2 linked regions of the Sphaerotilus montanus genome follow. The main gene of each other region encodes a partner of the protein of the gene in region 2 in a complex. Links are inferred from orthologs where the notes say so. Each region holds a gene or a part of one and is shown on either strand. Other genes may lie near its edges. The genes, in order: accD and accC.

What was found.
Region 1: the proteins of accC (region 2) and accD are in contact, whole or in part, in a solved structure (PDB 8UXZ), measured with the Escherichia coli proteins. The link is inferred for Sphaerotilus montanus from one-to-one orthologs.

What each region holds. Positions count from the first base shown.
Region 1 is NZ_JACCFH010000001.1:108,798-112,113, reverse strand. The notes cover bases 318-3,316. They hold accD (acetyl-CoA carboxylase, carboxyltransferase subunit beta), read left to right. Parts: upstream 318-1,380; coding sequence 1,381-2,253; downstream 2,254-3,316. Other genes in these bases: folC (bifunctional tetrahydrofolate synthase/dihydrofolate synthase), read left to right, coding at 2,324-3,316; trpA (tryptophan synthase subunit alpha), read left to right, coding at 569-1,384; trpB (tryptophan synthase subunit beta), read left to right, coding at 318-572. Outside these bases: more of trpB, read left to right, coding at 1-317.
Region 2 is NZ_JACCFH010000001.1:1,399,061-1,402,255, reverse strand. The notes cover bases 58-2,935. They hold accC (acetyl-CoA carboxylase biotin carboxylase subunit), read right to left. Parts: upstream 2,236-2,935; coding sequence 880-2,235; downstream 58-879. Other genes in these bases: accB (acetyl-CoA carboxylase biotin carboxyl carrier protein), read right to left, coding at 2,249-2,707; prmA (50S ribosomal protein L11 methyltransferase), read right to left, coding at 58-883. In the rest of the region: more of prmA, read right to left, coding at 1-57; BDD16_RS06170 (TlpA family protein disulfide reductase), read right to left, coding at 2,963-3,195. UniProt on the Escherichia coli protein: This protein is a component of the acetyl coenzyme A carboxylase complex; first, biotin carboxylase catalyzes the carboxylation of the carrier protein and then the transcarboxylase transfers the carboxyl group to form malonyl-CoA.

The sequences.
Region 1 (3,316 bases), 1.3 Mb from region 2 along the record:
GCCGCCAGCCGGACGCCGTGGTCGCCTGCGTGGGCGGCGGCAGCAACGCGATGGGCATCTTCCACCCCTACATTCCGCATGAAGGCACGCGCCTGATCGGCGTCGAGGCGGCGGGCGAGGGTCTGGACACGCTCAAGCATTCGGCTTCGCTGCAACTCGGCAAGCCCGGCGTGCTGCACGGCAACCGCACCTACATCCTGCAGGACGCCAACGGCCAGATCACCGAGACGCACTCCGTGTCGGCCGGGCTGGACTACCCCGGCGTGGGCCCGGAGCACGCTTATCTGAAGGACATCGGTCGCGCCGAGTACGTGGGCATCACCGACAAGGAGGCGCTGGAGGCCTTCCACTACCTCTGCCGCACCGAGGGCATCATCCCGGCGCTGGAGTCGAGCCACGCGGTCGCCTACGCGATGAAACTGGCGAAGACGATGCGTCCGGACCAGCACATCCTGGTCAACCTGTCCGGCCGTGGCGACAAGGACATCGGCACCGTCGCCGACCTGTCGGGGGCCGATTTCTACTGCCGCCCGTCGTGTCGCGGGCAGAGCGTCAAGGGAGGTGCGCTGTGAGCCGCATCCAGACCACCTTCGCGCGCCTGGCCGCGCAGGGCCGCAAGGCGCTGATTCCCTATGTGACCGCAGGCGATCCGTACGCCGATGTGACCGTCGACCTGATGCACGGCATGGTCGCGGCGGGCGCCGACGTGATCGAACTCGGCGTTCCGTTCTCGGACCCGATGGCCGACGGCCCGGTGATCCAGCGCGCCAGCGAGCGCGCGCTGCTCAAGCACATCAGCACGGCGCACGTGCTGGAGATGGTGCGCGCCTTCCGCGAGACGGATGCGACGACGCCGGTGGTGCTGATGGGCTATGCCAACCCGGTCGAGTGCTACGGGCCGGACCGCTTCGTGGACGACGCGAAGAAGGCTGGCGTCGATGGCGTGCTCGTCGTGGACTATCCGCCGCAGGAATGCGAAGCCTTCGCCGCACGGCTGCGCGCCGCGGACATGGATGCGATCTTCCTGCTCGCTCCGACGTCGACTGACCAGCGCATGGCCGAAGTCGGCCGCATCGCCACAGGCTACGTCTACTACGTCTCGCTCAAGGGCGTGACCGGCGCCGGTCACCTCGACACCGACGCGGTCGCGCGCATGGTGCCGCGCATCCGCGCCCAGGTGAGCGTGCCAGTGGGCGTCGGCTTCGGCATCCGGGACGCAGAAACCGCCGTCGCCGTGGCCCGTGTGTCGGACGCGGTGGTGATCGGTTCCCGTATCATCCAGTTGATCGAAAACGAACCGCGCGAGCGGGTGGTACCGGTCGCTGCCGGTTTCCTCCGCGAGATCCGTGCGGCATTGGATACCCTCCAAGGAGAAACCGCATGAGTTGGCTCGACAAGCTGCTGCCCCCCAAGATCCAGCAGACCAAACCCAGCGAGCGCCGCACGGTGCCGGAAGGCCTGTGGGTCAAGTGCGCGTCCTGCGAGACGGTGCTCTACAAGACCGACCTGGAGGGCAACCTCAACGTCTGTCCCAAGTGCGGCCACCACCACCGCATCGACGCCCGCGCCCGCCTGAACGGCTTCCTCGACGACGAAGGCCGCTACGAGATCGGCCAGGAAGTCCTGCCGGTCGATGCGCTGAAGTTCAAGGACAGCAAGAAGTACCCTGAGCGTCTGAAGGAAGCCATGGAGGCCACCGGCGAGACCGACGCACTGGTTGTGATGGGCGGCTCTGTGTTGAGCATTCCGCTGGTCGCCGCCGCGTTCGAGTTCGACTTCATGGGCGGCTCGATGGGTTCGGTGGTCGGCGAGCGTTTCGTGCGCGGGGTCGAGACAGCCATCGAGCAGAAGGTGCCGTTCGTCTGCTTCACCGCCACGGGTGGCGCGCGCATGCAGGAGGGCCTGCTGTCGCTGATGCAGATGGCCAAGACCAACGCCGCGCTGACCCGCCTCGGCAAGGCGAAGCTGCCCTACATCAGCGTGCTGACCGACCCGACCATGGGCGGCGTGTCGGCGGGCTTCGCGTTCGTGGGTGACGTGGTCATCGCCGAACCGAAGGCGCTGATCGGTTTTGCCGGCCCGCGCGTGATCGAGAACACCGTGCGCGAGAAGCTGCCGGAAGGCTTCCAGCGCTCGGAGTTCCTGATCGAGAAGGGCGCGCTGGACATGATCGTGGACCGCCGCGAGCTGCGCCAGACCGTCGCCCGCCTGCTGGCCATGCTGCAGCGCCAGAGCGCGGACGCGGTGTCCTGAACCCGCATTCCACGCGCTGTGCTCACGGGGGCGTCGCAAGACGCCCCTTCGGTTTTTCGAAGAGATCTTCATGCCCCAGACCCTGTCCGACTGGCTCGCGCACTGCGAGCGCCTGCACCCGGTGACCATCCAGCTCGGCCTCGACCGGGTGCAGCGCGTGCGCGAGCGGCTGGGCCTGCAGTTCGACGTGCCGGTCTACACGGTGGCGGGCACCAATGGAAAGGGCTCGACCTGCGCGATGCTCGAAGCCATCCTGCTGCAGGGCGGCTACCGCACCGCGGTGTACGGGTCGCCGCATCTGGTGCATTTCGAGGAGCGGCTGCGGCTCAATGGCGACGTGGTCCGGGCCGAGGTGCTGCTGCCGCACTTCGCCGCGGTCGAAGCGGCACGCCAGGGCGAATCGCTGACCTATTTCGAGTTCACGACGCTGGCCATCCTGCACTGCATCGCCGCGCAGCCGCTGGACGTGGTGATCCTCGAAGTCGGTCTGGGCGGGCGGCTGGACGCCGTCAACATCATCGATGCCGACTGCGCCATCATCACCAGCATCGACCTCGACCACATGGACTACCTCGGCCCGGACCGCGAGGCCATCGGCCGCGAGAAGGCCGGGATCATGCGGGCCGGTCGGCCGGTGATCGTGTCCGATCCGGTGCCGCCGCGCAGCGTGATCGACCATGCCGAAGCGCTGGGTGCAGACCTGTGGCGCTTCGGTCGCGATTTCAACTACGCGGGCGATCGCCAGCAGTGGAACTGGAGCGGGCGAGGGCGCCGCTACAACGCGATGGCCTACCCGGCACTGCGTGGTGCGAACCAGCTGATCAACGCGTCGGGTGTGCTCGCGGCGCTGGACGCGATGCGACCGCGCCTGTCGGTGCCGGCCCAGGCGGTGCGCAATGGTCTGGCGATGGTGGAACTGCCGGGGCGCTTCCAGGTCGTTCCTGGCCAGCCGGCGCTGGTGCTGGATGTGGCGCACAACCCGCATGCGTCCGCCGTTCTGGCACAGAACCTTGACCAGATGGGCTACTTCCCGCGCACGCATGCCGTGCTGGGTGCCATGGCC
Region 2 (3,195 bases):
CCACTTCCAGCGCGAGCCAGGGGGCATACGTCGCCTGCAGTTCCTCGATCTGGCGTTCCAGCAGGCCTGCCATCACCAGCGAACCGCCCGGTGCGACATGACCGCTCAACAGCGGCGCCAGCAGCTTCAGCGGTGCGGCCAGGATGTTCGCCAGCACGACCGGGTACTGCCCTTCGGCCAGGTCCGGCAGACCGACCCGGTGCAGGGTCACGCCATTCGCTGCTGCATTGGCCCGGCTCGACTCCACGGCGGCGAAGTCGATGTCCACCGCGTCGATGTCACGGGCGCCGTGCAGTCCGGCGCCGATGGCCAGGATGCCCGAGCCACAGCCGTAGTCGAGCACACGTGGCCACGGGTTTGCCAGATCGGCGTGGCGGGCGATCCAGCGCAGGCACATGCGGGTGGTCGGATGCGTGCCCGTGCCGAAGGCCAGGCCGGGATCCAGCCGCATCACGCGCGTGGCGCCTGCCGGTGGCTTGTGCCACGAGGGCACGATCCAGAACTCGGACGTGATCAGCACCGGCTCGAACTGCGACTGTGTCAGACGCACCCAGTCCTGGTCCGCCACGGGGTAGAGCCCCTGGACGTGCAGATCGGTGAAGGCGCTGTCGCCATCCTCGCCGTCCTGGGCCAGCAGCAGGGTGCAGGCGTCGGTGGCGGCATCCTCGTCGTTGAACAGGGCCTTGACGACCGAACGCTGCCAGCCACCAATGCTGGCCGACAGCGTCGCGGGCATGCCCGGCTCGCCGAAGATGGGGGCTTCGTCGGGCGTGTCGGCGTCCGCGTCCTCGACGGTGACGGCCAGCGCGTCCAGCTCCTCCATCAGCGCATCGGACACCGCATCGACCTGGTCGGCCGGACAGAGCAGGGTCAGCTCGATCATCCCAGCGACTTCCGTGCGGCCAGCCAGCCTTCGAGGTAATGGATGCTGGTGCCACCCTCCACGAAGGCGGCGTCGGACATCAGCTGCCGGTGCAGCGGGATGTTGGTCTGGATGCCTTCGACCAGCATCTCGCTCAGCGCGCTGCGCATGCGGGCCAGCGCCTGGTCGCGCGTGTCGGCGTGCACGATGATCTTGCCGATCATCGAGTCGTAGTTCGACGGCACGAAGTAGTTGCTGTAGGCATGCGAATCGACGCGCACGCCCGGTCCGCCCGGCGGGTGCCACATCGTGATGCGACCCGGCGACGGCGTGAACTTGAACGGATCCTCGGCGTTGATGCGGCACTCGATGGCGTGGCCGCGCTGGGTGATCTGCTTCTGCGTGAAGGGCAGCTCCTCGCCGGCGGCGATGCGGATCTGCTGCTGCACGATGTCGATGCCGGTCACCAGTTCGGTCACCGGATGCTCGACCTGCACGCGGGTGTTCATCTCGATGAAGAAGAACTCGCCGTTCTCGTACAGGAACTCGAAGGTGCCCGCGCCGCGGTAGTTGATCTTGCGGCAGGCCGCCGCGCAGCGTTCGCCGATCTTCTCGATCACCTTGCGCGGAATGCCCGGTGCCGGCGCTTCCTCGATGATCTTCTGGTGGCGGCGCTGCATGGAGCAGTCGCGCTCGCCCAGCCAGACGGCGTGGCCGTGCTGGTCGGCGAGGACCTGGATCTCGATGTGGCGCGGGTTCTGGAGATATTTCTCCATGTAGACGGCCGGGTTGTTGAAGGCCGCGCCCGCTTCCGCCTTGGTCGTCTCCACGGCGTGCAGCAGGGCCGCCTCGGCGTGCACCACGCGCATGCCCCGTCCACCACCGCCGCCGGCCGCCTTGATGATCACCGGATAGCCGGTCTCGCGGCCCATGCGGATGATCTCCTTCGGGTCGTCGGGCAGTTCGCCCACCGAGCCGGGCACGGTCGGCACACCGGCCTTGACCATCGCGTCCTTGGCCGAGACCTTGTCGCCCATCAGACGGATCGATTCGGGGCGCGGGCCGATGAAGGCGAAGCCGCTCTTCTCGACACGTTCGGCGAAGTCGGCGTTCTCGGACAGGAATCCGTAGCCCGGGTGGATCGCCTCGGCGTCCGTCACCTCGGCGGCCGAGATGATGGCGGGCATGTGCAGATAGCTCTTCTGCGACGGGGCGGGGCCGATGCAGACGGCTTCGTCGGCGAGCTTGACGTACTTGGCGTCGCGGTCCGCTTCGGAATACACCACCACCGCCTGGATGCCCATCTCGCGGCACGCCCGCTGGATGCGCAGCGCGATCTCGCCGCGGTTGGCGATCAGGATCTTCTTGAACATGATGGCGCGGGCCTTATTCGATGATGAACAGCGGCTGTCCGTACTCGACGGCCTGGCCGTTCTCGACGAACACCTTGGTGACCGTGCCGTCCACGTCCGACTCGATCTCGTTCATGATCTTCATGGCCTCGATGATGCACACCGACTGGCCCTTCTTGATGACCGTGCCCACGTCGGCCAGCGCCTTGGCGCCGGGGTTGGAGGCGCGGTAGAAGGTGCCGACCATCGGCGACTTGACGACATGGCCGGTGATGACCTCGGCCACCGGTGCCGCCGGCGCGGCAGCCGCCACCGGTGCGGCAGGTGCCGGATGGGCCATGGGCTGACCGGGGTAGTGCGCGGCCATCACCATGGCGGGTGCCGTACTTTGCTTGACGATGCGCACCTTGCCGTCGGCTTCGGTGATCTCCAGTTCGGAGACGTTGGATTCCGACACCAGATCGATCAGGGTCTTCAGCTTGCGAAGGTCCATGGGGGCTCCGTGATACTCGGGTTGCAGTGAGCGGGGCAGTCGGATGCGTGCCCCGCTGGCCGGCGGCGGCCCTGTCGCGTCGGTTCGCGTGCAGGACTCGCGTCAGATGGGCCGTGTTGCCGCGGGTTTGTCAGCCAAACCCCAGACTTTACGCGCTTTTCTGTTCCATTCGATGACGGTCTTCACAAATTGAGACCCGGTCGGCGAGGTCCGCGATGATGCCACGGGCCGAGGTTCGCGCAAGAACCAAACCGTTCATCCTGTGGTGCCTGCGCCTGCAGCACCGACCCACTCTTGCAGTTCTTTCAGATTGGTCTCACCCAGTTTGCGGTGGAGCACCTGACCGTCCGCACCCAGCACCACGGTATAGGGCAAGCCCCCGGTCGTGTTGCCCATCTGGCGCGCCAGTTCGGTGCCGCCGAAACCGGCCAGTCCGATCGGAAACCCCACCGGCGTCTTCACCAGGAACTCGCGCACGGGCGTGGGGC